DNA from 2 places in the Streptomyces sp. S6 genome. Region 1 is predicted to be linked to the other one. Evidence: predicted binding sites of a transcription regulator. Region 1 holds the regulator's gene; the other holds the start of a gene.

Evidence for each region. Region 1 encodes HspR, which represses chaperone genes until heat shock. Its sites were predicted from a motif close to TTGAGNNNNNNNNNCTCAA; they were not measured.
Region 2: the regulator HspR is predicted to act here: its motif matches at 3,365-3,383, upstream of lon (endopeptidase La).

Annotation. Positions count from the first base shown of each region.
Region 1 covers NZ_JBTYMC010000102.1:2,191-17,024, forward strand. The annotation lists gene dnaK (molecular chaperone DnaK) at 1-900, shown strand, start outside; gene grpE (nucleotide exchange factor GrpE) at 897-1,529, shown strand; gene dnaJ (molecular chaperone DnaJ) at 1,563-2,735, shown strand; gene ACVNF4_RS16675 (heat shock protein transcriptional repressor HspR) at 2,741-3,187, shown strand; gene ACVNF4_RS16680 (substrate-binding domain-containing protein) at 3,459-4,562, shown strand; gene ACVNF4_RS16685 (hypothetical protein) at 4,570-5,139, opposite strand; gene ACVNF4_RS16690 (helix-turn-helix transcriptional regulator) at 5,523-6,554, shown strand; gene ACVNF4_RS16695 (helix-turn-helix transcriptional regulator) at 6,517-7,503, opposite strand; gene ACVNF4_RS16700 (helix-turn-helix transcriptional regulator) at 7,500-8,495, opposite strand; gene ACVNF4_RS16705 (helix-turn-helix transcriptional regulator) at 8,492-9,478, opposite strand; gene ACVNF4_RS16710 (hypothetical protein) at 9,654-10,286, opposite strand; gene ACVNF4_RS16715 (helix-turn-helix transcriptional regulator) at 10,706-11,653, opposite strand; gene ACVNF4_RS16720 (hypothetical protein) at 12,023-12,358, shown strand; gene ACVNF4_RS16725 (pyridoxamine 5'-phosphate oxidase family protein) at 12,515-12,928, opposite strand; gene clpB (ATP-dependent chaperone ClpB) at 13,068-14,834, shown strand, end outside.
Region 2 covers NZ_JBTYMC010000004.1:52,646-67,479, reverse strand. The annotation lists gene ACVNF4_RS01225 (sensor histidine kinase) at 1-426, opposite strand, end outside; gene ACVNF4_RS01220 (response regulator transcription factor) at 423-1,163, opposite strand; gene ACVNF4_RS01215 (spermine/spermidine synthase domain-containing protein) at 1,285-1,965, opposite strand; gene ACVNF4_RS01210 (rhomboid-like protein) at 2,144-2,935, shown strand; partial or broken gene ACVNF4_RS01205 (DUF5954 family protein) at 3,044-3,214, opposite strand; gene lon (endopeptidase La) at 3,406-5,826, shown strand; gene ACVNF4_RS01195 (MarR family winged helix-turn-helix transcriptional regulator) at 5,978-6,445, shown strand; gene ACVNF4_RS01190 (protein phosphatase 2C domain-containing protein) at 6,450-7,238, opposite strand; partial or broken gene ACVNF4_RS01185 (sensor histidine kinase) at 7,608-9,869, shown strand; gene ACVNF4_RS01180 (roadblock/LC7 domain-containing protein) at 11,732-12,229, shown strand; gene ACVNF4_RS01175 (DUF742 domain-containing protein) at 12,226-12,636, shown strand; gene ACVNF4_RS01170 (GTP-binding protein) at 12,617-13,258, shown strand; gene ACVNF4_RS01165 (styrene monooxygenase/indole monooxygenase family protein) at 13,273-14,520, shown strand; partial or broken gene ACVNF4_RS01160 (alkene reductase) at 14,475-14,807, opposite strand; gene ACVNF4_RS01155 (hypothetical protein) at 14,712-14,834, shown strand, end outside.

The sequences.
Region 1 (14,834 bases):
GCCGTCGCCGAGCTCGTCAAGGAACTGACCGGCGGCCGTGAGGCCAACAAGGGCGTCAACCCGGACGAGGTCGTCGCGATCGGCGCCTCCCTCCAGGCCGGTGTCCTCAAGGGCGAGGTCAAGGACGTCCTGCTGCTCGACGTCACCCCGCTGTCCCTCGGCATCGAGACCAAGGGCGGCATCATGACGAAGCTCATCGAGCGCAACACCACGATCCCGACCAAGCGCTCCGAGATCTTCACCACCGCCGAGGACAACCAGCCCTCCGTCCAGATCCAGGTCTACCAGGGCGAGCGCGAGATCGCGGCGTACAACAAGAAGCTCGGGATGTTCGAGCTGACCGGTCTGCCGCCCGCCCCGCGCGGTGTCCCGCAGATCGAGGTCTCCTTCGACATCGACGCCAACGGCATCATGCACGTGACCGCGAAGGACCTCGGCACGGGCAAGGAGCAGAAGATGACCGTCACCGGCGGCTCCTCGCTGCCGAAGGACGAAGTCGACCGCATGCGCCAGGAGGCCGAGCAGTACGCGGACGAGGACCACAAGCGCCGCGAGGCCGCCGAGGCCCGCAACCAGGGCGAGCAGCTCGTCTACCAGACCGAGAAGTTCCTCAAGGACAACGAGGACAAGGTCCCCGGCGAGATCAAGACCGAGGTCGAGGCCGCGCTCGGCGAGCTGAAGGAGAAGCTCAAGGGCGACGACACCGCCGAGATCCGCACCGCCACCGAGAAGGTCGCCGCGGTCTCCCAGAAGCTCGGCCAGGCCATGTACGCGGACGCGCAGGCGGCGCAGGGCGCGGCCGGTGCGGAAGGCGCGGCGGGCGCGGGCGCCAAGGCCGACGACGACGTCGTCGACGCCGAGATCGTCGACGACGAGAAGCCCAAGGGCGGTGCCGCGTGACGGAGGAGACTCCGGGCTTCGAGGAGAAGCCCGACGTCCCCTCCGGCGCCGACGACGCCGAGCCGAAGGCCGCCCCCGAGAAGGAGGCGGCCCCGGCCGGGGACGCGAACCAGACCGCAGGACTGGTGGCTGAGCTGGACCAGGTGCGCACCGCTCTCGGCGAGCGCACCGCCGACCTCCAGCGCCTCCAGGCCGAGTACCAGAACTACCGCCGCCGGGTCGAGCGGGACCGCATCGCGGTCAAGGAGATCGCCGTCGCGAACCTCCTGACCGAGCTGCTGCCCGTCCTCGACGACATCGGCCGCGCGCGGGAGCACGGCGAACTCGTCGGCGGATTCAAGTCCGTCGCGGAGTCGCTGGAGACGACAGCCGCCAAGATGGGGCTGACGCAGTTCGGCAAGGAGGGCGAGCCCTTCGACCCGACGATCCACGAAGCGCTGATGCACTCGTACGCGCCGGACGTCACCGAGACGACGTGCGTGGCGATTCTCCAGCCCGGGTATCGGATCGGCGAGCGCACCATCCGCCCCGCGCGGGTGGCCGTCGCCGAACCGCAGCCCGGCGCGCAGACCGTCAAGGCCGAGGACGAGGCCGACGACGAGAAGGACAACGGCCCTGAGAAGGGCTGACGCAGACGACGAGCGGAAGGGGGCACGTCGAGGATGAGCACCAAGGACTTCATCGAGAAGGACTTCTACAAGGTCCTCGGCGTCCCCAAGGACGCCACCGAGGCCGAGATCAAGAAGGCGTACCGCAAGCTCGCGCGCGAGTTCCACCCGGACGCCAACAAGGGCAACGCCAAGGCGGAGGAGCGCTTCAAGGAGATCTCCGAGGCGAACGACATCCTCGGGGACCCCAAGAAGCGCAAGGAGTACGACGAGGCGCGCGCCCTGTTCGGCAACGGCGGCTACCGCCAGGGCCCGGGTGCGGGCGGCTCGTTCAACTTCGACCTCGGTGACCTCTTCGGAGGCGGCCAGGGCGGTGGCGGCCAGGGCGGCTTCGGCGGCGGCATCGGGGACGTCTTCGGGGGCCTGTTCAACCGGGGCGGCACGACCGCGGGCCGCACCCAGCCCCGGCGCGGGCAGGACATCGACACCGAGGTGACCCTCAGCTTCACCGAGGCCATCGAGGGGGCGACCGTCCCGCTGCGCATGACCTCCCAGGCCGCCTGCAAGGCGTGTTCCGGCACCGGTGACAAGAACGGCACGCCGCGTGTGTGCCCGACCTGCGTCGGCACCGGACAGGTCGCGCGCGGCTCGGGCGGCGGCTTCTCGCTCACCGACCCGTGCCCCGACTGCAAGGGGCGCGGCCTGATCGCCGAGCAGCCCTGCGAGGACTGCCACGGCAGCGGCCGGGCCAAGTCCTCGCGGACGATGCAGGTCCGCATCCCCGCGGGGGTGACGGACGGGCAGCGCATCCGGCTGCGCGGCAAGGGCGGCCCCGGTGAGCGGGGCGGCGCGGCGGGCGACCTCTACGTCGTCGTCCATGTCGGAAGTCACCCCGTCTTCGGGCGGAAGGACGACAATCTGACGGTGACCGTGCCGGTCACGTTCGCGGAGGCGGCGCTCGGCGGGGAGATCAAGGTGCCCACCCTGGGCGGGCCCGCGCTGACGCTGAAGCTGCCGCCGGGCACGCCCAACGGGCGCACGATGCGTGCGCGCGGGAAGGGCGCGGTCCGCAAGGACGGCACCCGCGGGGATCTCCTGGTCACCGTCGAGGTGAGTGTCCCGAAGGACGTGACGGGGAAGGCTCGTGACGCACTGGAGGCGTATCGCGAGGCGACCGCGGGTGAGGACCCGCGGGAGGAGCTGTTCGAGGCCGCGAAGGGAGCATGAGAGTGATGGACGGCCGCCGGCGCAACCCGTACGAACTGACCGAGGAGACCCCGGTCTACGTCATCTCGGTGGCGGCCCAGCTCTCCGGTCTGCACCCGCAGACCCTGCGGCAGTACGACCGTCTCGGCCTGGTCTCCCCGGACCGCACGGCCGGGCGGGGCCGCCGCTACTCGGCCCGTGACATCGAACTGCTGCGTGCCGTGCAGCAGTTGTCGCAGGACGAGGGCATCAACCTGGCCGGCATCAAGCGGATCATCGAACTGGAGAACCAGGTCGCCGCGCTCCAGTCCCGGGTGACGGAGCTGGAGTCGGCGCTCGACGGCGCCGCCGCGGCGATGCAGCAGCGCGAGGCCGCGGTGCACGCGTCGTACCGGCGGGATCTGGTGCCGTACCAGGAGGTGCAGCAGACCAGTGCGTTGGTGGTCTGGCGGCCGAAGAAGCCGAAGGACTGAAAACCGCCTTCAGCGGGACGAATGCCTTCGAAAGGGCCCGGAGTCTGTGACTCCGGGCCCTTTCGGGCTTCTCAAGTGGCGAGCGTGTGAAGGGAGTTGGAGATGCGGGGGAGTCGTCTCCATGTGTTGTTGTCACTTCAGCGCAGTGTGATGTTGCCATCTCGTTAAGTGATTCTTCTTGACTGTGTGGGAGCGGGCCGCGTTGTCTTTGGGACATCTGGGTCCAAGTAGTCGTACCCGCTCCGGAACGTCACCTGAAGTGAGCCCTCGCATGCGTCGTATCTTCATACCCGTCGTCGCCACCACGATGGCCGTCTCGCTCGCCGGATGCGGGATGCTCGACGCGACGGGGGAATCGGCCGACGCGACCCCGACGAAGGGCAACGACCTCACGGTGGGCGTGCTCATGCCGGAGAAGACCAACACCCGGTACGAGCAGTTCGACTACCCCATCATCAAGGCGAAGATCGCCGAGCTCACGGACAAGCAGGGCCGGACGGTCTACGCGAACGCGGCGGCGAAGGCGGCGACGCAGGTCCAGCAGATGGAGAAGATGATCAGCGACAAGGTGGACCTGATCCTCCTCGACGCGGTCGACTCCAAGGGCATCGCGAGCACCGTGGAGAAGGCCAAGGACGCGGGCATCCCCGTCATCGCCTACGACCGGCTCGCCGAGGGGCCGATCGCCGCGTACGTCTCCTTCGACAACGAGCTGGTCGGGCAGGTGCAGGGGCGCACGCTCGTCGAGGCGATCGGCAACGCCAGCACCTCCGACAAGATCGTGATGATCAACGGCTCGCCGACCGACCCCAACGCGGGGCAGTTCAAGGCGGGCGCGCTCGGCGAGATCGACGGGCGGGTGACCATCGCGGCCACCTACGACACCGACGAGTGGAGCCCGGATCTCGCGCAGTCCGAGATGGAGCAGGCGATCCGGAAGATCGGCAAGAACAACATCGCGGGGGTGTACTCGGCGAACGACGCGATGGCCGGGGGCGCGCTGAAGGCGCTGGAGGACGCGGGCGTCAACAAGCTGCCGCCGATCACCGGGCAGGACGCGGAGCTGTCGGCCGTGCAGCGGATCCTCAGCGGGAAGCAGTACATGACGGTCTACAAGCCGTACCCGGAGATGGCCGCCGCCGCCGCGGAGATGGCCGTCGCCAAGATCCAGGGCAAGTCCGTCATGTTCGACTCCCTGACGCGGGACCAGGTGGACAGCCCGACGGACAAGAAGATTCCGGCGCAGTTGGTGACGGTGGTCGCGATGACCAAGGACAAGGTGAAGTCGACGGTCGTGGCGGACGGGATCTATACGGTCGCGCAGATCTGCACGCCGAAGTTCGAGTCGGATTGTCAGGCGGTCGGTCTCAAGTAGTACGGGGTCACCAGCCCATCAGGGGCTTCATGGGGATCACCAGGCCGTCCGGTGCGTGTGCCGCCGGCGTCGTCGCCATCCAGTTCGCCGGGTCGCGGTCGCCGGTGACCCGTAGGCCGGTGACCTTCGCGTTCAGGGGGACGTCGTACCAGAGCTCCACCTCGACAAGGGAGTGGCCGCCGATCGAGATGGAGTCGTGCTGGCGGCGTACGGCCATGGCGAAGCTGTCGGGGCGGGCGGCGCGGCCGGTGACGCCCTCCAGGCGCTGGTCCCGTACCGCGTAGGTGTGGAAGTCGGCGCTGGGGTTGTCCACGCGGAGCCGGGCGGAGCAGAACTGGCCGGAGGGGGCGGCGTCGCTGTGGGTGCCGGTGACGCCGGGGATGCCGCAGCGCAGGGAGAGGACGGTGAAGACGAGGTGGCCGTCCTGGTGGGGGCGGGAAGGGGGTTGGGTGGGGGCGGCGGGGGTGGTGGCCTCGGGTGAGGTGCTGCTGGGGGAGCCTGTGTCGCAGCTGGTGGTGAGGAGGAGGGTGAGGAGGGCCAGGGGGAGGGTTACGGGTCGTGCGCCTCGGTTCGCCATACCGGGGATTGTGGGGGGTGGGGAGGGGGCGGCGGTACTACGGGGCGCACTTCGCCGGTACTACGGGACGTCCCTCGCCGGTACTACGGGTCCACACGGAGTGCAGGCGCTCTCCCAGGGCATGGTGGACCCGGCCGGACGGGGAGCGTCCGGCCGGGTCTCCCGGGTGAGCGGCAACCCGGGGTGCAGCGGTTCCACGATGCCTTGAGTGGGTACGGTGCACCACCGTCAGCTTGTTGCAGTGCGAGGGGCGGAGGCGGGTCGAAACGGCCACATACCGGGGGATTTCAGGTCGCTCGGCCAGCGGCGCCGTGTTGCGGAGCCGGGCGGACGCCCCGCATAGTTGCGCTGCGGAAGAGCGAAGTGCGGGGGTGGGATGGACGATGACCGGGCACGGGACGGAGGACCATCCGCACGGTGCCGACCGGCTCTGCGAGGCCGGTGACCGCGTCTACTCCCGTGCCGTGCGCCGTGGCCGGATCCCGCGCGCCGACGCCGGACAGGCGCCGTGCCTTCTCGAACTCGCCCTGCTCCACCCCGATCCCGACGACATGGACTGGCTCGTCCCCACCGCTCCGCAGGAGGTCATGACCCGCCTGCTGCACGGCCTGTACGACGAGGTCAGCGCGAGCCGGCGACGGATGGGCGCGGCGGTCGCCGCCTTCGAGTGGTACGCCGGACTCGGCGGTCCCGTCAGCGTCTCCGGCGAGGGCATGGCGTTGCGCGTGCTGGACGGGGCCTCCCGGATCCAGGCGGCGCTGGACGAGGCGACCGACGCGTGCACGACCGAGGTGCTGACCGTCCAGCCCGGCGGCATCCGGCGCGAGCACGAGCTCTCCGAGGGGCTGCACCGCGCAATGTCCTTGCGGGCACGCGGAGTTCGGATGCGCGACCTGTACAACCACGTCGCCCGGCACGGCCAGGGCCTGCTGACTTACCTGGACCTGATGGGGGACGCCGTCGAGGCGCGCACCCTCGACGAGGTCACCGACCGGCTCATGGTCTTCGACCGCGCCGTCGCTTTCATCCCCGCCAACCCCGACCGCACCATGGCCCTCGAACTGCGCCACCCCGCCCTCATCACCTATCTCGTCACCGTCTTCGAACGCCTCTGGCGCCTGGCGATCCCCCTCGCCGCACCCATCCCCGCCCCCACCGTCGAGGGCGTCTCCCACCGGGAGCAGTCCATCGCCGCGCTCCTCGCCGAGGGGCATCAGGACGCCGTCATCGCCGAGCGGTTGGGCATCAGCGTCCGCACCTGCCGGGCCCATATCGCCCGGCTCTCCGAGACGTTGGGCGCCGCCAGCCGCACCCAACTCGGCGTGCGCATCGCCCAGGCCGGGCTGCTCGGGGGCGGCGAGGCGTATCGGAGCGGGGTCACTCTTCCCGGCCAAGGATTCCCGACTGGCCGATGAGGTAGCCGAGTTGGGCGCGGCTGTCGCTGCCGAGGGTGGTGGCGAGTTTGGCGATGTGTTCGCGGGCGGTGCGGATGTTGAGGCCGAGGCGGTCGGCGATGACTGCGTCGGTGTGGCCTTCGACGAGGAGGGCGGCGATGGCGCGTTGGCGGGGGGTGACGCCGCTGAGGGAAGGGTGGTGGACCGTTTGGGGGTGCATGGGGGTGGCGAGGCGCCAGAGGCGGTCGAAGGTGGTGGCGAAGTGGTTGACGAGCGCCGGGTGGCGGACCTCCAGGGCGATGTCGCGGTCGTAGTCGACGGGGACGAAAGCGACCGTCCGGTCGACGACGACGAGGCGGTCGGTGACCTCGTCCAGAGTGCGGACCTGTACGTCACCGTCGAGTTGTTCGGCATAGCCGAGCACGCCGGGGGAGTGGCGTTGGGTGTGCTGGTAGAGCGTGCGGATCCGGCCGCCCCGGTCGAGCAGGGCCTGGTCCCGCCGCAGAGAGGCGGACCGCGCGAGTTCCTTGCGTTCGACGCTGTGTGTGGCGACGCGCGGTTGGATGGACAGCATCTCGTCGGTGGCCCCGAGGATCGCCTCGTCGAGACCTTGATTGATCCGCTGGGAGCCGCTCAGGACCCGCAGGGCGGTGCCTTCGTACGTCTTCGGCGTCGTCGGAGCTTCGATCCGCAGCAACGGCTCGAAGGAATCGACCAGTTCGGCCTCCCGGCGCCGCTCCGCCGCGATCCGGTCCTCGGTGAAACGCAGCAGGCGATGCAGGGCGACCGCCGGGGCGACCGGCTCAAGTCGCTCCAGATCGTCAGGAGTTGGGTGCAGCAGGCCGAACTGCACGAGACATGGCGCCGGTTGGGCGTCACTCGCCGTTACCCAGCCTGTCCGCAGGGCGCGGCTGTACAGCTCCGTGCCCGCGTCGCACAGCTTCTCCGCGCCGTGTTCCTGGTGGCTCACCGGGTATCGCCGTCCTCGTCCAGGATGCCGGACCGGGCGATGAGGTAGCCGAGTTGGGCGCGGCTGTCGCTGCCGAGGGTGCCGGCGAGTTTGGCGATGTGTTCGCGGGCGGTGCGGACGTTCATGCCGAGGCGGTCGGCTATGACCGCGTCCGTGTGGCCCTCGACCAGGAGTCCGGCGATGGCACGCTGGCGGAGGGTGACCGTGTCGGTCACCGGGTGCTCCCTGGCGGGTTCGGGGTAGAGAGGGGTGGCGAGGCGCCAGAGACGGTCGAAGGTCGTCGTCAGGTACTTGACGACGGACGGGTGCCGGACCTCCACGGCCAGGCTGTTGTCGTCGCTCGCCGGGATGAAGGCGACGGTGCGGTCGACGGCGATCAGGCGGTCCGTGACCTCGTCCAGCGTGCGGCAGGACGTGTCGCCGTGCAGCCGTTCGTACAGTGCCCGGATCGAGGGCGCGGTGCGCATCGTGTGCTGGTAGAGGGTGCGGATGCGGCAGCCCCGGTCGAGTGCCGTCTGGTCCCGCAGGACCGACACGGCGCGGGCCGTCTCCGCGACGGTGCCGTGCAGGTTCATGTTGGGCTGGATGGTCAGGATCTCCATGGTGGCCTCCGCCATGGCGTCCGTGATGGCCTGGTTGATCCGGGCCTTGCTGCTGAGCAGGGTGATGGCCGGGGTGCCGGCCACCGCCAGGTCCGCGTCGATCCGCACCAACTTCTCGAACGTCTCGGCCAGTTGCTCCTCCCGCTGCCGCTCGTCCGCGATGCGCCGCGCCGATCGTCGGAGCATGCGGTGCAGGGCGAGTGTGGGGGAGACCGGCTCCAGTCGGGTCAGGTCGTCCACGGCGGGGTGCAGCAGGCCCATGTCGACCAGGCATGGGGCCGTCTGCGCCTGTGCCGCCGGGATGTTTCCCTCGTCCAGCGCGCGTTCGTACAACTCTGCTCCCGATGCGCAGAGTTCCTCCACGCCGTGGGGTGGGTGGAGGGCTGTCATCTTTCGGTTTCCTTCTGCTTGAGGATGCCCGACTCGCCGATGAGGTAGCCGAGTTGGGCGCGGCTGTCGCTGCCGAGGGCGGTGGCGAGTTTGGCGATGTGGACGCGGGCCGTGCGGATGTTGAGGCCGAGGCGGTCGGCGATCACGGCGTCGGTGTGGCCCTCGACGAGGAGGCGGGCGATGGCGCGCTGGCGCGAGGTGATGGCGCCCGGTGAGGGGTGCGGGACGGCCTCGGGGTGCATGGGGGTCGCCAACTGCCAGAAGCGGTCGAACGTGATCGTGAAGTACTGGATCAGCGCCGGGTTGCGCACCTCCAGGGCGAGGGTGCGTTCCTTGTTCGCCGGGATGAAGGCGACCGCGCGGTCCACGATGATGAGCCGGTCGGTGACTTCGTCGAGGGTGCGGGCCTGGACGTCGCCGCGCAGATGTTCGTACCGTGCGACGACCGCGGGCTTGTGGCGCTGGGTGTGCTGGTAGAGCGTACGCAGCCGGCCGCCCCGGTCGAGCAGGGCCTGATCGCGCTCCAGCGAGGCGGCCCGCGCCGCGTCGCTCATGGTGGGGGCGTCGGGCTGGACCGCGAGGATCTCTCCGGTGACGTCGGCCATGGCCGCGGAGATGGCGAGGTTGATCCGGCCGAAGCCGTCCAGTGGCCGGATCCCCGAGCCGTCCGTGCTGCCGCCGTCCGGCCCGGCCAGGGTCAGCAGCGGTTCGAACGTCTCCGCGAGCCACTCGCTGTGCCGGCGGTGGTGGGCGATGGCGTCGTCGGCGGAGCGCAGCAGCCGGGTGAGGACGAGGGCGGGAGGCACCGGCCGCAGCAGGAGGGCGTCCTCGGGGTCCGGACGCAGCAGTCCGGTGCCGGCGAGACAGGGCAGCGCCTCGGCCTCGCGGGCCGGCACCTGTCCGTCCCGTAGCGCCCGGCCGTAGAGCGCGAGGACCGCCTCGCACGGCTCCTCCACTCCGTGAGATGAGTGCGGTGCCGTCATACGGCGGTCTCCTCCAGTCTCAGGATTCCGGGATCTGCGGTCGGCTGTGGTGACTTCGCGACGTTACCCCGGGCCAGGTGGACGGCTGCGCGGGGCGCCTGGTGAGCGGAGTGCGTCGAGGGGCGGCTCCGGACGAGGGCCCTCGGTGTGGTGACGGCGCGCTGCGGCCCGCACATCACCGCTCCCGGTCCAGGAATCTGGACTGGGCTATGAGGTAGCCGAGTTGGGCGCGGCTGTCGCTGCCGAGGGCGATGGCGCGTTGGCGGGGGGTGACGCCGCTGTGGGAGGGGTGGTGGACCGTTTGGGGGTGCATGGGGGTGGCGAGGCGCCAGAGGCGGTCGGTGACCTCGTCGAGGGTGGGGGCCTCGACGTCTCCCCCCAACTGCTCGTAGCGGGCCAGGGTTTCGGGTATGTGGCGCTGGGTGTGCTGGTAGAGGGTGCGGATGCGCCTGCCCCGGTCCAGGCCGCTGAGCAGCCGGATGCCGAACGCGTCCGTCGTCCCGTTGTCCGGCACGACGAGGGCGAGGAGCGGTTCGAACGTCTCCGTCAACCGCGCGCTCTGCCTGCGGCGTTCGGCGATGTCGTCGTCGGCCGCGCGCTGGAGGCGGGCCAGGGCGACGGCGGGGGGCACCGGCTTCAGCCGGTGTGCGTTCGCCAAGTCGGTTTGCAGCAGGCCTGCTTCGATGAGGCAGGGCAGCAACTCAACTTTCCCCGCTGCGACTTGGCCCTCACGCAGTGCCCGGGTGTACAACTCCAGGCCCGCCTCGCACAGTTCCTCCACTCCATGGGGCGGGTGCGGCACCGTCATGTGTCGGCCTTCCTTCTGCTTCAGGAGTCCGGGCCCGCCGGTGAGGTGGCAGGGGCGGTTGCGTCTCGCGATGGGTCCGCGGGTGGCCCGGGGCTTCGTGCCGGGACGTTCCGTGATCACGGCGTCCGTACGGCCTTCCGCCAGGAGTGCGGCGATGGCCCGTCGGCGGGGTGCGACACCGTCGTACGAAGGCTGCCGGGCGGTCTCGGGGTGCAAGCAGGTGGCCGACCGGAGGCCGAACGCCGTCGCCGGGTGGGCGAGCGGGGGGTGATGTCGTCTTTTCGGGGTCATCGTAGGGTCGGCGCCGGTCGGCGCCGGTCGGCGTGGAGGTGGTGGGGTGGTTCCGGGCCAAGGCGCAGAAGTGTGTGTCGCCCTCCTTATTTCCTCCCGCAGCGTCGTGGGACTTACTTTTCTCAGCCTCAATGCTCCCGGTCCAGGATGCCCGATTGGGCGATGAGGTAGCCGAGTTGGGCGCGGCTGCCGCTGCCGAGCGAGGTGGCCAGCTTGGCGATGTGAGCGCGACAAGTCCGTACGTTCATCCCGAGACGGCGGGCGATCGCCTCGTCGACATGCCCCTCCACCAGCAGTTTGGCGATCGAGTACTGGATCTCGGTGATGCCGTCGGAAGCGATTTCGTACGGTGTGCCGCCGGTCAGGGGAACCGCGCGGTTCCACATGAACTCGAAGACCTTGACCAGGTACCGGATCAGGCCGGGGTGTCGTAGTTCCAGGGCTACCTGCTGATCGTCGCGGGTTGGGATGAAGGCGACAGTCTCATCGCAGATGATCAACCGCTCCACAAGCTCGTCGATGGTGCGGTATTCGGCCTTGCCGTCTGCCAGCTGTGCGGCGTAGGCGAGCTGACTGGGGGCATAGCGGGCGGTGTGCTGGTACACCGTACGGATCTGCACCCCTCGTTCGATCATCGGCCGATCGCGTTCCATCGCCTGGATGAGGCTTCGCTCAGTGAGGAGCCGGTCGCTGGGCTGGACGGTGAGCATCTCCGTACGGCACTGGGCGGTGGCCATGTCCAGCGCGGCGTTGATGCGTTTTCCACCCTCCAGTACGGCAATGGAGTCGCTGGGGGAGACGATCTGGGTGTTCAGGGACATGAAGGGTTCGAACAGGTCTGTCAGCTGGATCACCGAACGGCGCCGCTCGGCGATCTCGTGCTCCAGAGGAGCGAGCTGACGCGCCAGGGCCGCTCCAGGAGAGATGGGCCGCAGCCAGTCAGGATCGTTCGGATCGGGGTGGAGCAGGGAAAACTCCATCAGGCAGGGAACGGCTTCGGCGTCCGCGCGCGCGATGCGCCCCGTGCGTAGAGCGGCGGCGTAAAACCTGCTTCCCTCCTCACACAGGTTGGTCATCGAGTGGGGATGTGTCGCTTTTGCGCTATTCATCTCCAAATCTCCACCCCCCAGGGTCCTGAATGTGCAGGAACATGATGCATCGATTGTGTGGCCATCACGTGCCTGAATGAGCCATCGTCGTACTCGACGGGGGAACAAGGGGATCTCAAGTAAGGATGAAGCCGACAATGCGTAACAGAGCGCTTCGCGCGATACTTGTCGCCGCTTTCTCCGCCGTCGCAGTCCTGGGTGTGCTGGGAGGCTTCAGCGGGAGGTCGGTCGACACTCGAGCGAACAGCGCTTGGCCGTCCGTGGCGGTGAACGCGATCGATACGGTGGTGGATGGCGCACCGGCGGATTCTCCTGCCGACGGTAGTGGAGTCTGACATGACCACCCCACCCGACGACCGCTCCTTCCGCCGCGAAATGGCCACCGCCTACCGCTCCGGCTGGCACTTCATCGACCTGGTCACCGCCATCCCCCACAACGGTGACTCGCTGATGGTGACAGTGTTCGGCGAGCCGGTGGTGGTCACGCGGGACGAGGACGGCGACGTGCGGGCGTACCGGTGCCTGCGGCGCCCCCGTGGAGCGCCGCAGCCGGTGCAGTGTGCCATCCGGTACGGAATGATCTTTGTGAACCTCGATCGACGAGACCACAGGCTGACGGACGCGGAGCCCCCCACCTCGCGGACCATCTCAGCCACCCCCCGCAGTGCCTGACGCGATTCCCCCGTCGTAAAAGATCGCTCAGGTGCTTCCCCCCGCAGCGGCGTCACCGTGACCTGAACACGGTGACGCCGCTGTGTTTTCGCATGACATCTCATGACATACGACGATCCCCCGGTTGGCCGGAAAGCGCCCCTCCAGCCTCTGGAGTCACCCCCGCCCCATGGCCCGCGTCAGTGTGATCTCGATCACCACGCGTTCGGGGTTCGGTGACGGCGTCCTCCCGTACCGCTCGGCGTAGCGCCGCTCGGCGTCGGCCACCCGCTCCGGCTCGGTGCGGACGACGGCCACCCCCTCCAGCGTCGCCCAGCGCGCCCGGTCCACCTGGCAGACGGCGACCCGCGCCCCCTCCTCCCCGGCGGCCAGCACGTTCCGCACCTTCGTGCTGGTCCGGCTGGCGATCACCCGTGCGAGCCGGCCGTCGGGGTCGTACGTCACGCCTACGGGTACGACGTGCGGGGTGCCGTCCGGTCGTGGTGTCGTGAGGGTGCACAGGTGGTGTTCGCGCCAGAACGCGACGTACGCGTCGTCCGGCGCGTCCAGGTCTTGGGGGTATGCGGCCATGGCGTGAATGTAACCGGTCCCGCCGTTTCCCCTCCCCGGCTCACCTTGAGTGGAATAGACTCAACTTTATGGACGTTGCTCAAGTCAGCAACATTCGGAGCCCGTAGTACCCGTAGGACGCAAGGAGGAGACCCCGACCGTGGACGCAGAGCTGACCAACCGGAGCCGGGACGCGATCAACGCGGCGAGCAGCCGTGCCGTGTCCGAGGGGCACCCCGACCTCACCCCCGCACACCTGCTCCTGGCTCTGCTCGCCGGGCAGGACAACGAGAACATCACCGACCTGCTCGTCGCCGTCGAGGCCGACCAGGCCGCCGTGCGCCAGGGGGCCGAGCAGGTGCTCGCCTCCCTCCCAAGGGTGACGGGGTCGACGGTGGCCCCGCCGCAGCCGAGCCGTGAACTGCTCGCCGTGATCGCGGACGCCCAGAGTCGCGCCGCCGACCTCGGGGACGACTACCTCTCCACCGAGCACCTCCTGATCGGCATCGCCGACAAGGGCGGCCAGGCCGGCGACGTCCTCGTCCGGCAGGGCGCCACCGCGAAGAAGCTGCTGGACGCGTTCCAGAAGGCGCGCGGCGGCCGGCGCGTCACCTCCGCCGATCCCGAGGGGTCCTACAAGGCGCTGGAGAAGTTCGGCACGGACTTCACCGCCGCCGCCCGCGAGGGCAAGCTCGACCCGGTCATCGGCCGGGACCAGGAGATCCGGCGGGTCGTCCAGGTGCTGTCCCGGCGCACCAAGAACAACCCGGTCCTCATCGGCGAGCCCGGCGTCGGCAAGACCGCCGTCGTCGAAGGACTCGCGCAGCGCATCGTGAAGGGCGACGTCCCGGAGTCCCTCAAGAACAAGCGGCTCGTCTCCCTCGACCTCGGCGCGATGGTCGCGGGCGCCAAGTACCGCGGCGAGTTCGAGGAGCGGCTCAAGACCGTGCTGGCCGAGATCAAGGAGTCGGACGGCCAGGTCATCACGTTCATCGACGAGTTGCACACCGTCGTCGGCGCCGGCGCGGGCGGCGACTCCGCCATGGACGCCGGGAACATGCTCAAGCCGATGCTCGCGCGCGGCGAACTGCGCATGGTCGGCGCCACCACGCTCGACGAGTACCGCGAACGCATCGAGAAGGACCCGGCGTTGGAGCGCCGCTTCCAGCAAGTCCTCGTCGCCGAGCCCTCGGTGGAGGACACGATCGCCATCCTCCGCGGCCTGAAGGGCCGTTACGAGGCGCACCACAAGGTCCAGATCGCCGACAGCGCCCTCGTCGCCGCGGCCACCCTCTCCGACCGGTACATCACCTCCCGCTTCCTGCCCGACAAGGCCATCGACCTCGTCGACGAGGCGGCCTCCCGGCTCCGCATGGAGATCGACTCGTCCCCCGTCGAGATCGACGAACTCCAGCGCGCCGTCGACCGGTTGAAGATGGAGGAGCTGGCCCTCAGCAAGGAGACCGACGCCGCCTCCCGGGACCGCCTGGAGCGGCTGCGCCGCGACCTCGCGGACAAGGAGGAGGAGCTGCGCGGCCTCAACGCCCGCTGGGAGAAGGAGAAGCAGTCCCTCAACCGGGTCGGTGAACTCAAGGAGAAGCTCGACGAGCTGCGCGGCCAGGCCGAACGCGCCCAGCGCGACGGCGACTTCGACACCGCCTCCAAGCTGCTGTACGGCGAGATCCCCACGCTGGAGCGGGACTTGGCGGAGGCGTCGGCCGCGGAGGCGGTGGCCGCCCGCGACACGATGGTCAAGGACGAGGTCGGTCCCGACGACATCGCGGACGTCGTCGGCTCCTGGACCGGCATCCCCGCTGGGCGCCTCCTGGAGGGCGAGACCCAGAAACTCCTGCGCATGGAAGAGGAGTTGGGCCGCCGCCTGATCGGCCAGACCGAGGCCGTGCGGGCCGTCTCCGACGCCGTACGC
Region 2 (14,834 bases), on a different contig from region 1:
CCCCGCGATCGGGGTGCGCAGCTCGTGCGAGACGTTCGCCACCAGCTCCTTGCGCTGCTGGTACTGCGCCTCCAGCTCGTCGGCCATGACGTTGATCGTCTCGGCCAGGTCGCCCAGCTCGTCCCGCCGGTTCTCGCGGACCCGGCGCGTGTAGTCGCCCTGCGCGATGGACTTGGCGACCAGGTTCATCTCGTCCAGCGGGGCCGTCAGCGAGTGCGCGACGAACTGGGTGATCAGCAGCGTCGCGATCATCGAGAAGACCACGATGAACCGCAGCTCGGTCTTCGTGTGCACGGCGATCATCGACAGGCCGGTCGTGATCAGCACCGAGATGACGACGAGGGCACCGAGCTTGGTCTTGATCGAGAACGGCCGCATACCTGCCCAGGGCTCCCCTCTCGGCCCGCCCTCCGGCCCGCCGCTCATGGCGTCGGGGTCTCCAGCGCGTAACCGACACCGTGCACGGTGCGGATGCGTTCGGCGCCGATCTTCCGGCGCAGCGCCTTGATGTGGCTGTCGACCGTACGGGTGCCGGAGGCGTCCGCCCAGTCCCAGACCTCGGCGAGGAGCTGCTCGCGGGAGAGCACCGCGCGCGGGGTGTTCGCCAGGCACACCAGGAGGTCGAACTCGGTGGGCGTCAGGTGCACGTCCTCCGAGCGGACCCTCACCCGGCGCTGCGCGTGGTCGATCTCCAGCTCGCCCAGGCGCAGGATGCCCGAGCGGGGGGTCGCGGCGGCGATGGCGGCCCGCTCGACCCGGCGCAGCAGGACGTGCACGCGCGCGGCCAGCTCCCGCATGGAGAACGGCTTGGTCATGTAGTCGTCCGCGCCGACCCCGAGCCCGACCAGCATGTCGGTCTCGTCGTCGCGTGCGGTGAGCATCAGTACCGGGACAGGCCGCTGGGCCTGCACGCGACGGCAGACCTCCAGCCCGTCGAAGCCCGGCAGCATGATGTCGAGAATCAGCAGGTCCGGCTGCCAGGCCTCGGCCGTGTCGACCGCTGCCGGACCGTCTCCGGCCGTTTGCACGAGGAATCCCTCGGCGCGCAGTCGGGCCGCGATGGCGTCGACGATCGTCTGGTCGTCCTCGACGACCAGAACGCGGCGCTGAGCGCCCGGGGTAGCCGTCGTCGTGCCGTTCTGCGAGGTGTGTGTCTGCTCCATCGCCCGCCCCTGGGGTGCTTTCCGGAATCCGTGGGGTGATCCCATGTCTGCGCATGACTGCGACCGGCGCATGAATGATCGGCGCCAGGTGAGCAGCGTACGGGGAGTGACATCCGCATTGCTATCCAGGGCGGAGAGCGAGATGCACCACGTCCGGAACGCCTCGGGCAACGGGCACCTCTTCGGTACGCACCCCCCGGAACCCGGCATTCCAGAGGGTTCGCTCGAAGTCGGACGACGGTTTCGCCGACCACACCGCGAGTACGCCCCCCGGCGCCAACACCCGCGCGCAGCTTGCGAGTCCGGCGGGGCCGTACAGCCCGTCGTTGCCCTCTGTGACGGTCCATTCGGGACCGTTGTCGATGTCCAGACAGAGCGCGTCGAACGTGTCGGATGTCTCACGCAGGAAATCGAGGAGATCGGTGACGACGACGCCGGCGCGCGGATCGTCCAGGGCCGCCCTCGACACCTCCCCCAGGGGGCCGTCCGTGTGCCAGTCGAGGATCGCCTGCTCGCGTTCCACAACGGTGATCTTCGACCAGCCGGGGTCGGCGGTGGCGTGTGCGAGCGAGAAGCCGACGCCGAGGCCGCCGATCAGGAGGGCGGGGTGTTCCTTTTCGAGGGTCCGGCGTGCGGCGTCGATCAGGAGGCGTTCCGAGCGGCCGTCCGAGGTGTCCATCAGGAAGCAGCCGTTCGCGATGATCTGGAGGTGGGGGCCGTGTCTGCGCAACACGACTTCTCCGTAGGGGCCTTCGCGGCGGTCGAGGATCTCGGGGGGTTGCGGTGGCGTCGGCGAGGGCATCGGCCCATCCTGGCACTCTGGGGGGTGCGGGCCGACGGAATTTCACTGTCCGGGGTTGTGTTCGGCCCGTGCGTGAGCTTGAGAGGTTGCTGAGAATCCACTCCAACGTGGTCTGAGTCACAGACAGCGGGCATGTGGGGCGCGAAGGGTGTAGCCGAAACGGAAGGAGCGCCTCACGGTGGAACGTACCGAGACGGCTGAAACGCCGGGTGCCGAGGCGCCCGGGGCGCTGCTGGACGGGGTGCCGAGACAGCGAGGGGTGGCGGCTGCGGCTCCTGCCGTCGTTCCGGTGCTGGACGCGCCTGCCGCGGACACGCCTGTTCCGCGGGTGTGGCGGCTGCTGCCGACGCCCACCGGTACGCCGTTCACCTTCTGGTACGCCGTCCTGCTCGTCGTCACCTCGTACGTCGCCGACACGGCGGATCCCTCCTGGGTGGACGGAGTGCTCCAGGCGTCCAGCACGGACGTCACCCATCTGGTCCACGCGCCGGCGCTGGTGCTGGTCGCCAGCGCGCTGTGGGTGGCCGGGGGGCTCGGCTCGCCCTTCGTCGCCGTCTTCCTGCTGGTGCTGACCGCCCTCGAACGGCGTCTCGGGGGTGCGCGGACCGCCGCTGTCTTCCTCACCGGCCACGTCGTCGCGACCCTCTCCACCGAGCTGCCCGTCGGGCTCGCCGTCCTCGTCGGGCACCTGCCCGAGACCTCCCTCCACCGCTACGACTACGGGATCAGCTTCGGGGTGGCCGCGAGTGTGGGGGCGCTGTGCGGGGTGCTGCGGCCGTGGGTGCGGTGGCCGGTGCTCGCGGGGTTCGGGGGGCTGCTGCTCCAGGACCTCGCGAACATGACCGACCCGGTGAGCAACTGGGGGCATGTGATCGCGTTGAGCGTGGGGGTGGGGCTGTGGCGGTGGGTGCGGAGGTGGAACGCGGAGGGGGTGGCTGCGGGTGAGGTGGCCGGGACGGTGAGGTCCTGAAGCGGCGTTGAGCGGGGTGCGTCTTCGGGCCGTACCGGTCGACGTCGGAGGGGTGGGGGGTCTCGGGCCGTCCGGGCCCATGCGGACGACCCTCTCGACGCGGCAGACGCGGAAGTGCCGGCCGGCCTCGGTCGCCTCGTCGGCCCGGCCCGCCGCGCGGAACTCCTCGGCCGCCTGGGCGTACTCCGCCTCGCGGTCCTCGTCCTGCCGGTGCCGGAGCGGTCGGCGCAGGTTCAGCGGATCTGCCTGGTGATCGGTGCGGTCGGCGCACGCCGCCATCACGTCACCTGGTCCCCGGTCGTCCATCCCCTGGTCGTCGCCGCGCCCCCGGTGGAGGCACTGCGCCGCTGACACCCCGCCCGACCTGCGGAATCCGGCTGATCGCTGACGGCGAACACGGGGCTGGGAACATTCGGGTGGCCCCATGCATTGAGTCGGCATAGCTCAACTTGACTGCCGAAGGGGAGATCATGGCTTCGTCGTCCTCAACGCTCACTCTGCCGGTGCTGCCGCTCGACGGCGAGGTCGTGCTGCCGGGCATGGTGGTTCCGCTGGATCTGAATGACGCTGATGTGAGGGCCGCGGTGGAGGCCGCGCAGGCCGCCGCGCGCGGTGGGGCCGGAAAGCCGAGGGTGCTGCTGGTGCCCCGGGTGGACGGGAATTACGTGGGGACGGGGGTGCTCGGGACCGTCGAGCAGGTCGGACGGCTGGCGGACGGTGACCCGGGGGTGCTGATCCGAGGGCGCGCGCGAGTGCGGATCGGAGCCGGGACGACCGGGCCCGGGGCCGCGCTGTGGGTGGAGGGGACCCGGATCGACGAGGAGGTTCCGGAGCCGCTGCCCGGCAGCGTGACGGACCTCGTCAAGGAGTACAAGGCGCTGGCCACCGCCTGGCTGCGCAAGCGCGGCGCCTGGCAGGTCGTCGACCGCGTCCAGGCCATCGACGACGTCTCGGCGCTCGCGGACAACTCCGGCTACTCCCCGTTCCTCACCCTCGACCAGAAGACCGAACTGCTGGAGACCGGCGACCCGGTCGCCCGCCTCAAGCTGGCCACCCAGCAACTCCGCGACCACCTCGCCGAGCAGGACGTCGCGGAGACGATCGCGAAGGACGTCCAGGAGGGCGTCGACAAGCAGCAGCGCGAGTTCCTGCTCCGCCGCCAGCTCGACGCCGTCCGCAAGGAGCTGCGCGAGCTGAACGGCGAGTCCGAGGGCGAGGAGTCCGACGACTACCGCGCCCGCGTCGAGGCCGCCGACCTCCCCGAGAAGGTCCGCGAGGCCGCCCTCAAGGAGGTCGACAAGCTGGAGCGCTCCAGCGACCAGTCCCCCGAGGGCTCCTGGATCCGCACCTGGCTGGACACGGTCCTCGAACTCCCGTGGAACGAGCGTACGCAGGACGCGTACGACATCCAGGGCGCCAAGTCGGTCCTGGACGCCGAGCACGCGGGCCTGGAGGACGTGAAGGAGCGCATCACCGAGTACCTCGCCGTCCGCAAGCGGCGTGGCGACCGGGGCCTCGGCGTCATCGGCGGCAGGCGCGGGGGCGCCGTCCTCGCTCTCGTCGGGCCGCCCGGCGTCGGCAAGACGAGCCTCGGGGAGTCCGTGGCGCACGCGATGGGCCGCAAGTTCGTCCGCGTCGCCCTCGGCGGTGTGCGGGACGAGGCGGAGATCCGGGGCCACCGGCGGACGTACGTCGGCGCGCTGCCCGGCCGGATCGTGCGGGCGATCAAGGAGGCCGGTTCGATGAACCCGGTCGTCCTGCTCGACGAGATCGACAAGGTCGGCTCCGACTTCCGCGGCGACCCCGCCGCGGCCCTCCTCGAAGTCCTCGACCCCGCGCAGAACCACACCTTCCGCGACCACTACCTGGAGGTCGAACTCGACCTGTCGGACGTGGTGTTCCTCGCCACGGCCAACGTCCTGGAGGCCATCCCGGAGGCCCTGCTCGACCGCATGGAGCTGGTCCGCCTCGACGGCTACACGGAGGACGAGAAGGTCGTCATCGCCCGCGACCACCTGCTCCCGCGCCAACTGGAGCGGGCCGGGCTCAGCGCGGACGAGGTGACGCTCGACGAGAGCGCGCTGCGCAAGCTGGCCGGGGAGTACACCCGCGAGGCCGGCGTGCGCACCCTGGAGCGGTCCATCGCACGCCTGCTCCGCAAGGTCGCCGCCCAGCACGAACTGGGCGAGCGGGAACTGCCGTTCACCATCCGGGACGAGGACCTGCGCGAGCTCATCGGCCGCCCGCACCACGTCCCCGAGTCCGCCCAGGACCCGGCCGAGCGCCGGACGGCCGTCCCCGGTGTCGCCACCGGCCTCGCGGTGACCGGCGCCGGCGGTGACGTCCTGTTCGTCGAGGCGTCCCTGGCCGACCCGGAGACGGGCGCGGCGGGCCTCACCCTGACCGGTCAGCTCGGCGACGTGATGAAGGAGTCCGCGCAGATCGCGCTCAGCTTCCTGCGCTCGCGCGGCGCCGAACTGGAACTGCCGGTCGGCGACCTCAAGGACCGGGGCGTGCACATCCACTTCCCGGCGGGCGCGGTCCCCAAGGACGGCCCGAGCGCCGGTATCACCATGACGACCGCGCTGGCCTCGCTGCTCTCCGGGCGGCTGGTCCGCACCGACGTCGCGATGACCGGCGAGGTGTCCCTGACCGGGCGCGTGCTGCCCATCGGCGGCGTCAAGCAGAAGCTGCTGGCCGCCCACCGGGCCGGGGTGAAGACCGTCATCATCCCCAAGCGGAACGAGGCCGACCTGGACGACGTCCCGGCGGAGGTCCTGGAGAAGCTGGACGTCCATGCCGTGACGGATGTGCGGCAGGTGCTGGAGCTGGCGCTGACGCCGGCCGTGGCCTCGACTTCGGCTTCGTCGGAGGTTCCGGTGGCGGCGTGACGGCGTCATCGGTCGGTGCGGAGGCTCGGGTTCCCCTTCGGAGGGGCTCGGGCCTCCGCCCGTACCCGGGCCTGACAAGCCCCCTACACCGACCTGCGAAATACTGTCCGAGCCGCAGCGATGAGCAGGGCGAACGACAGGGAGCACCGAAGTGAGTGACGACGGTATCGGCGGCGTCGTGGGAGGGGCCGACCGGGAGTTCCTCTCGCTGGAGCGGGAGCTGACCGTGTTGCTGCGGCGGGCTCGGGCGAACCAGGGGGAGATGGCGCGGGAGGTCCACCCCGATCTGGAACCGGCCGCGTACGGGTTGCTCGTGCGGCTGGAGGAGACCGGGCGGCGCCGGGCGACGGAACTGGCCGCGTACATCGGCGTCGGGAAGGCGACGATGTCCCGGCAGCTGCGGGCGCTGGAGGAGCTGGGCCTGATCGCCCGCGAGCCCGACCCGGCGGACGGCAGGGCGTGGCTCGTCGACCTCACGGAGGAGGGCCGACGCCGGGTGAGCCGGGTCCGGGAGGCACGCCGCGCGATCTACGTCAGCCAGCTCGCCCACTGGGACCGCACGGAGGTCTCCGAACTCGCCCGGCTGCTCGCCGAGTTGAACGAAGTCATGCAGAAGTGACGTGCTACAGCTCGACGTACACGGCCGTCGCGTCGTCGTGCGTCTTGCTGCGCCCCAGGAACTCCCGTGCCTCGGCGTCCGCCGACTCCAACTCCCTTACGCGGCGCACGAGTCCGCTCGCACCCTCCTTGCGGAGACAGGACAGCAGGTCGGTCCAGTCGCCCTCGTGGAACTTCTCGGTCCAGCGGGAGGCGCCGTCGGACAGGCCGGTCAGTGAACGCACCTCGGCGCGGGACGCCCGTCCCGTCACCGCCCGCGCGGCCACCGACGGGTCGGCGGCGGCGGTGAAGAAGCCGCCCTCCTTGTTGCGGGCGCGGGCGTCGGTGACCTCGTCGGAGACGAGCAGCGCGCGGGGCAGCCGGGCCAGCCGGTCGTCGAGGACGGGGGAGACGGCGCCGTCCGGGGACTCCAGGAGGAGCGCCGCGTCGGACAGGACGAGGTACTCCACGACGTCGTCGTCCCAGCGGGCCAGGGCGACTGTCGCCTGTGGGGTGCGTGGGTGAGAAAGGTCACAGGTTTGTGAATGGGAGGTCGCGGTTCGGTGGATCGCCCGGGACAACGCCTCCGTCAGCGGAACATCCGGGAGGGAAACGGTCAGTTCGGTCAGTGCCCCGCCGAGCCGCGCCGTGTACCAGGGGACCGAATGCACACAGCCCGTCGCGCCGCGCGGCGGCGTCACCCCGTCCAGGACGACGAGTACACCCCCACGCCCGGCTGCGGGAACGCAGAGCGCGGCGAAATCCTCGTTGGGGCGGGCCGGATCGCCCGGCTCGGACACAAGTTCCGTACGCATCCCACCAGTCTGCACATATGTCGGTGCACGGGGGGTGAACGGCTCGCGATGATCGTCCCGTTGACGCTTCTTTGCAGGTCAGAAAGGTGATTTGGGAGGGAATCGCGTACTCCGGGAAGGCGTGGTGGAGCATCCTCCCAAAGCCCGGCGCCCGCGTCCAACCGGCGGTCGGGAGAGGGGGCCGGTGCGTGCCGGTGGAACTTGCCCGCCAACTCCCCTCCGATGTTCACTCCTTCGGGTGGCGGGTCAGGTGATGAGCGCTTCCCGCCCACCGGCACTGGGAGGGTCGGGAACCGTACCGGTTGTGCGCTGTTGTTGACCGAGCGTCATCCGGTCCCATGGGTACACGAATCAGGAATGCGAGCACCGGTGCAGAAGACGCGGCCTCGGCGCACAGAACAGTCGGCCTCCGAGGTTTCGGGCACGGGCGCGGAGCCGCTGCCTCCCGTCGGCAAGGGCCGTCGGACCCATGTGCGCAACCGGCTGATCATCGCCGTGGCGGTCGTCGCCGCCGCGATCGGCGCCGCCGGCGCTCCGTCCGTGCTCGCGCTCTCCGCCGAACTCAAGGACTCCCAGGAGCTGGTGACGCTCGCCGGGCAGACCCAGGAGGCGCTGGTCCTCGCGCACTCCCTCGCCGACGAGCGCGACCAGATCACCGCCTACCTCGCGACCGGCCGCGACAAGAAGAGCGCACCGGACCCGCAGATCACCGCCCGCGTCGACCGGCAGATCGGCGACCTGCGCGCCGCCGGGAACCTCCCCGCCGCCGTCGACGGCATCGCCACGATCCGCACGGGCGCCCTCGCCGGCAAGAGCACCCCGCTCCAGGCCCACGAGTCCTACACCAAGACGATCACCGAGCTGCACCGGCTCGCCGAGCGCCTCGCCCAGCAGACCCCGCCGCGCGCGGGCGCCGGAGCCTACGCCCTCACCGAACTCGACTCGGCCGTCCAACAGGCCGCCGCCGCACGGGGGTTGCTGGTCGCCGCCCTCGACGTCCCGGTGAGCGACAGCTACGACACCTCCGGCGCCGCCGAGTCGCGCGACGCGCTCAGCGCCGCCGCCCAACAGGCCCGCGTCCGCTCGGACTCGGCACTCGCCGACTTCCACGAGACCGCGCCGACGAGCATGACCGGCGCCTACGACTCGACGGTGACCGGTGGTGAGAACGACGCCGCCGAGAAGTACTTGACGGAGCTGACCGACCAACCGGTGCTGGACAACGGCGACTTGGACACCGACCCGGCGAAGGTGTCGGCCGCGCTCTCCGCCCGCATCGAGCTGATGCGCGGCGTCGAGGCGTCCCTCTTCGACCGGCGCACCAAGGAACTTGAGGTGCTCCGCGACGACGACGTGACCTCGCTGGAGGTGCGGGTCGCGCTGCTCGGGGCGCTGATGCTGGTCGCCGTCGGGGTCGCCACCGGGATGGCCCGCAGCCTCACCCGGCCGCTGTCCGCCGTCCGCCGGGGGGCCGCGCGGATCGCCGAGGCGGCGGAACCCGGCGCCGAGGAACCCGTCAAGTTCACCGGCCGCAACGACGAGTTCGCGCAGGTCGTCCGGTCCGTGAACGCGCTGCACGCGCACGCGGCCGGGCTGCACGAGCGGATCGGCACGCTGGAGGCCGACCGTAAGCACCTGGTCGGGCAGCGGCAGGAGATGGCCGACGCGCGCGCGGAACTGAGGGCCGAACTCGACGCCGCCACCGGGCAGTTGGAGCGGCTGCGGGCGTCCATCGGGTCGACCTTCGTCAACCTCTCGCTGCGCACCCTCGGGCTGGTCGAGCGTCAACTCGCCGTCATCGAGGGGCTGGAGGAGCGGGAGCAGGATCCCGAGCGGCTCGCCACGCTGTTCAAGCTGGACCACTTCGCGACCGTCATGCGGCGGCACAACGAGAACCTGCTCGTCCTCGCCGGGGCGCAGCACGAGCAGCAACACCCCGGTCCCGTACCGCTGGTGGACGTCGTGCGGGCCGCCGTCTCCGAGATCGAGCGCTATGAGCGGGTGCGGATCTCGTCGTTGCCGCCGCACGCCCACATCGCCGGGTTCGCCGCCGACGATCTGTCCCATCTCCTCGCCGAGTTGATGGAGAACGCGACGTCCTTCTCGCCGCCCGACCTGCCCGTCGAGGTCTCCGGGTGGCTCCTGGAGAACGGCGACGTCATGCTCTCCGTCCAGGACGAGGGCGTCGGCATCGAGTCCGCCCGCCGTGACACCCTCAACTCCCGCCTCACCGAACCTGACTTGGACACACCGTTCGCCGGTGAGGACGAGGAGGGGCTCGGCCTCTACGTCGTCTCCCGGCTCGCCCACCGGCACGCCGTCCGTGTCCGGCTGCGCAGCCAGAAGAAATCCTCCGGCACCGCCGCGGTCGTCGTCGTCCCGACAGCGGTCCTGTCCCCGGCCCCGGCCGGCGCGGTCCCGTCCGCCGAGACCGTCCCCCTTTCGGCCGCGGTGTCCCTTCCCGGCGCCGACGCCGAGGCCAACTCCCATGTCATCAATGGGCGTTCGCGGGGTGGGGATCTTGCGGTGGAGTTGGCGGAGAGGGCGATTCGGCGGGCGGGGGGTGGGGTTCCCAGTGAGGGGGCTGAGGGTGCGGACGGTGCTGGGGTTGAGGGTGAAGCTGGAATCGAGGCTGAGGTTGGGGCTGAGGTCGGGGTCGAGGCTGAGGTCGGTGCCGGGGTAGGGGCTGAGGTCGGGGTTGGGGGTGAAGCCGGGGTCGAGGCCGGTGCCGGTGTCAGGGTCGGTGCTGGTGCTGGTGCTGGTGCTGGTGCTGGAGCCGAGGCCGAGGTCGAGGTCGGTGCCGAGGTCGGGGTCGGTGCTGCGCGGGCCGGAGTTGAGGCCCTGGACGGGGAGTCCGCTGAGGGTGCCTTGCCTTCAGGGGGTGGTGCCACGTCAGAGGCCGATGTCACCGTTCAGGCCCGCGTCATGTCCGAGGTTGGCGGCGCGGGCGTCGTGGCGGTGGACGGTGCCGGACTCGGGGCGGGGCTCGGAGACGGTGAGGGGGAAGCGGTTGCGGCTGTGTCTCCCGAATCGTCCGCTGCTGTCGAGGGGTTCACCTCGGATGAACGGCCCGCTCCCGGTGATCGGGCTGACGGGGACGGGTACACCGGTGCCGAGTCTGGCGCCCGGTCCGACGGAGTCGAGCGCGTTGACGCCGAGCCCGACGATCGAGTCGGTGCTGAGCGCGTCAGCGTTGAGTCGGGCGGTGATGTCGTCCAGGCTGTGTCCGTGTCCGTGCCTGCTTCCGGTGATGGGGCTGACCGGGACGAGTACACCGGCGTCGAGTTCGGTGCGCGGTCCGACGGAGTCGAGCGCGTCAGTGCCGAGCCCGATGACCGAGTCGGTGCTGAGCGCGTCAGCGTTGAGCTGGGCGAGTCTGCTCTTGCCGAGCGCGCCAGTGTCGAGTCGGGCGGTGATGTCGTCCAGGCTGTGCCCGCTCCCGGTGATCGGGCTGACGGGGACGGGTACACCGGCGTCGAGTCCGGTGCGCGGTCCGACGGAGTCGAGCGCGTTGACGCCGAGCCCGACGATCGAGTCGGTGCTGAGCGCGCCAGTGTCGAGCCGGGCGGTGATGTCGTCCACACTGCGCCCGCTCCCGGTGAGCCGGGCGAGTCTGCCCCCGCCGAGTCCGTTGAGCTTCCCGTCTCCTCCGAGACGACCATGGCCCTCCTTCTCCCGCCCGCCCCGGGAGGGGAAACGGTCCCGCGCCCGGGATCTGGTGGCGGGGTGGACCTTGGTGCTGATCCGCGTGCGGAGGCTCCTCGGGAGGCTGACGTGGACGCGCGGGGCGGTCACGAACGGCGTCGGCGTCTTGACCGCCGAGCCGGTGCTGACGACTGGCCGGGTGCTGATCGCCGATCCGGCGCAGACCTTCGGCCCGGTGCTGACGACTGGCCGGGCGCAGACCTCCGTCCTGGCGCAAACCGCCGATCCGGTGCTGACGACTGGCCCGGTGCTGAGCAGCGGCCGGGCGCATTCCGCCTGCCGGGTACCGACCACCGGCCCGGTACCGACCACCGGCCCGGTACCGACCACCGGCCCGGTACCGACCACCGGCCCGGTACCGACCACCAGCCCGACGCCGACCGCCTGCCCGGCGCCGATCCGCGTGTCGGCGTCACCCCGCGAACTACCCCCCGCGTCGGCCCCGCCGTGGAACCCGCCCCCGCCTCCGCGGAGCACGCCCGTGCCGAAGGTGAGGAGCAGGTCACCGCGAAGGGGTTGCCCAAGCGGACGCCCAAGGTGAGTGCGCCGGAGGCGGTGGTGCGGCCGAGGGCGGGTGGGGTGGACGCGGAGGCGCTCAGGAAGAAGCTCGGAGGGTTTCGGCAGGGGGCCGTGGCCGGGTACCGGGACGCGGAGTCGGAGCTCGCGGAGGAGACGGTCAAGGTGGAACTGCCTGCCCAACAGGGGGAGTTGCCCGCACAGCGGGGGCAGCGCGGGGAGCCGGGAATCGCCGGGGAAGCCATGGGGGGCACAGTCGAGGAGGCAAGCAGTTGACCGCGCCCAGTACCTTCGGCCTGAGCAGCGAAGCCCGTAACCTGCACTGGCTGCTGAACAACTTGGTGGAGGAGGTCCCCGGCATCCAGTCGGTGGCCGTCGTCTCCTCCGACGGCCTGTTGCTGCTCTCCTCCGACCCGGGCCTCAACGCCCAGGCGAAGGAGGTGAGTTCACAGAAGCCCAGCGGCCCCAAAGGCTCCGCCGCAGACCTCGCGACGATCGTCTCCGGCATCGGCAGCCTCACCCTCGGCGCCGCCCGCCTGATGGACTTCGGCACCGCGAAGAACACGATGGTCGCGATGGACGACGGCAGCCTCTGCGTGATGTCGATCAGCGACGGCTCCCTCCTCGGCGTCCACGGGAACGCGGACTGCGACATGAGCGTCGTCGCCTACCACATGGCCCTGTTCGTCGGCCGCGTCGGACACGTCCTGACCCCCGAACTCCGCACGGAACTACGGAAGTCGCTGGAGGCGGAAGGGGGCGCCCGATGACCGACGGCAGGAAACAGCTCCCGACACGCGGCGGAAACCGCCGCCCCGCCCGCGTCCGCCCCTACTCCCTGACCGGCGGCCGGACCCGCTTCGGCCACGTCCTCCTCGTCGAGACCTTCGTCGCCGCTCTCGAAGCGCCGGAGGAACACAAGGAGTTGACGAACCGTCAGCCTGATCTCAGGGGCCTCCCGGAACTCGCCGCCATCATCGAACTCTGCCGCCGCATGCGCACGGTCGCCGAGATCGCCGCCTTGCTGCGCATGCCCCTCGGTGTGGTCCGGGTCCTGCTGAGCGACCTCGCGGACCAGGGGAAGATCCGGGTGTACGGCACCGGTACCACCCACGGTACGGGCCGCCCGGACCGCGCACTGCTGGAAAGGGTGCTGAGTGGACTCCGTCGTCTCTGATCGCACAACCTCCGGAAGATTATGGGGAGTTGATCCGGACGAGAACCTGAAATCCTGGCAGACGGACCGCACCCGCGCCCCCGTCGCCGCGAAGATCGTCGTCGCGGGCGGCTTCGGCGTCGGCAAGACCACGCTGGTCACGGCCGTCTCGGAGATCACCCCCCTCCAGACGGAGGCCCTGATGACGCAGGCGTCCGCCGCCACGGACGACCTGACCGCCACCCCGCAGAAGCTCACGACCACGGTCGCGATGGACTTCGGCCGCCTCACGCTGGACGACGACCTGGTGCTGTACCTCTTCGGCACCCCCGGCCAGCAGCGCTTCTGGTTCATGTGGGACGACCTGGTGCGCGGCGCGATCGGCGCGGTCGTCCTCGCCGACACCCGCCGCCTCAAGGACTGCTTCCCGGCCCTGGACTACTTCGAGAGCTGCGGACTGCCGTACGTCGTCGCCGTGAACCACTTCGACGGCACCGAGCGCTACGAACCCGACGACGTACGCGAGGCGTTGACGATCCCTCAGCGGGTGCCCGTCCTCGTCATGGACGCCCGCCGCCGCATCGCGGTCATCGACACCCTCCTCTCCCTCGTCGCCCACGCGCTCGACGAAACCCCCGAATAACGACCGGAGTTGGCATGCGGAAGATACTCGTGGTGGGGGCCGGCCAGTCCGGCCTCCAGCTCGCCCTCGGCCTCCAGAAGCACGGCTACGAGGTCACCCTGATGTCCAACCGGACGTCGGACGAGATCCGTTCGGGCCGCGTGATGTCCACGCAGTGCATGTTCCACACGGCCCTCCAGCACGAACGCGACCTCGGGATCAACTTCTGGGAGAGCCAGGCCCCGAGGATCGAGGGCCTCGGTGTCTCCCTCGCCGCCCCCGGCTCCTTCGACCCCGGCTCCTCCCAGCGCGCGATCGACTGGCTCGGCCGCCTCGACGGCTACGCCCAGTCCGTCGACCAGCGCGTGAAGATGGCCGGCTGGCTGGACACGTTCGCCCAGCGCGGCGGCCAACTCGTCGTCCACGGCGCCGCGGTGGGCGACCTGGACTACTTCTCCCGGACGTACGACCTCGTCCTGGTCGCCGCCGGCAAGGGCGAGCTGGTGTCGATGTTCGCCCGCGACCCCGAACGCTCCCCGTACGACGCCCCGCAGCGCTCCCTCGCCGTCGCCTACGTCCACGGCATGGGCCCGCGCCCCGAACACCCCGACACCGAGGCCGTCCGCTGCAACCTGGTGCCCGGCGTGGGGGAGTTGTTCGTCATGCCGACCCTCACCACCTCCGGCCGCGCCGACATACTGTTCTGGGAGGGCGTCCCCGGCGGCCCCGTGGACGCCTTCGCCGGCGTCCAGGACCCCGCCGAACACCTCGCCCTCACCCTGGAGTTGATGAGGACGTTCCTGCCCTGGGAGTACGACCGGGCCAAGGACGCCGAACTCACCGACGCGGGCGCCACGTTGGCCGGCCGCTACACCCCGACCGTCCGCAACCCCGTCGGTACACTCCCCGGCGGCGGGCTGGTCCTCGGCGTCGCCGACGTCGTCGTCGCGAACGACCCGATCACCGGCCAGGGCTCCAACTCCGCCGCGAAATGCGCTGCTTCCTACCTCGGCTCCATCCTCGGCCACGGCGAGAAGGAGTTCGACGAGGAATGGATGCGGGGCACCTTCGAGCTGTACTGGGACACCGCCCGGCACGTCACCAAGTGGACCAACGCGATGCTCGCACCGCCGCCCGAGCACGTCGTCAACCTCCTCGGCGCGGCAGGACAGTTGCAGCCCGCCGCCGACCGGTTCGCCAACGGGTTCGACGACCCCGCCGACTTCGAGGACTTCTTCTACGAGCCGGAGCGGACGGCCGCGTACCTCGCGTCACTGACCTGATCGTCGGCCAACTCCAGTACCGGATAGTCGAGATACCCCTTCTCGCCACCCGTGTACATCATCAGGGCGTCCCGCACCTCATTGAGCGGGGCGCCCTCCCGTATCCGGCCGACCAGGTCCGGGTTGGCCAGGAAGGCCCGACCGAGAGCCACCAAGTCAGCCCCGGCGGCGAGGAGTTGCTCGGCCGCCCCCTGACCGCCGTCGGCGGGGAGCGTCGCCCCGAGCGCAGGGTTCCCGATCAGCGTGCCGGGCCACAGGGCGCGCAGGCGGGGGAAGAGGGGGTGGTCGTGGTGGAGGAGTTGGTGGCGGAGCGG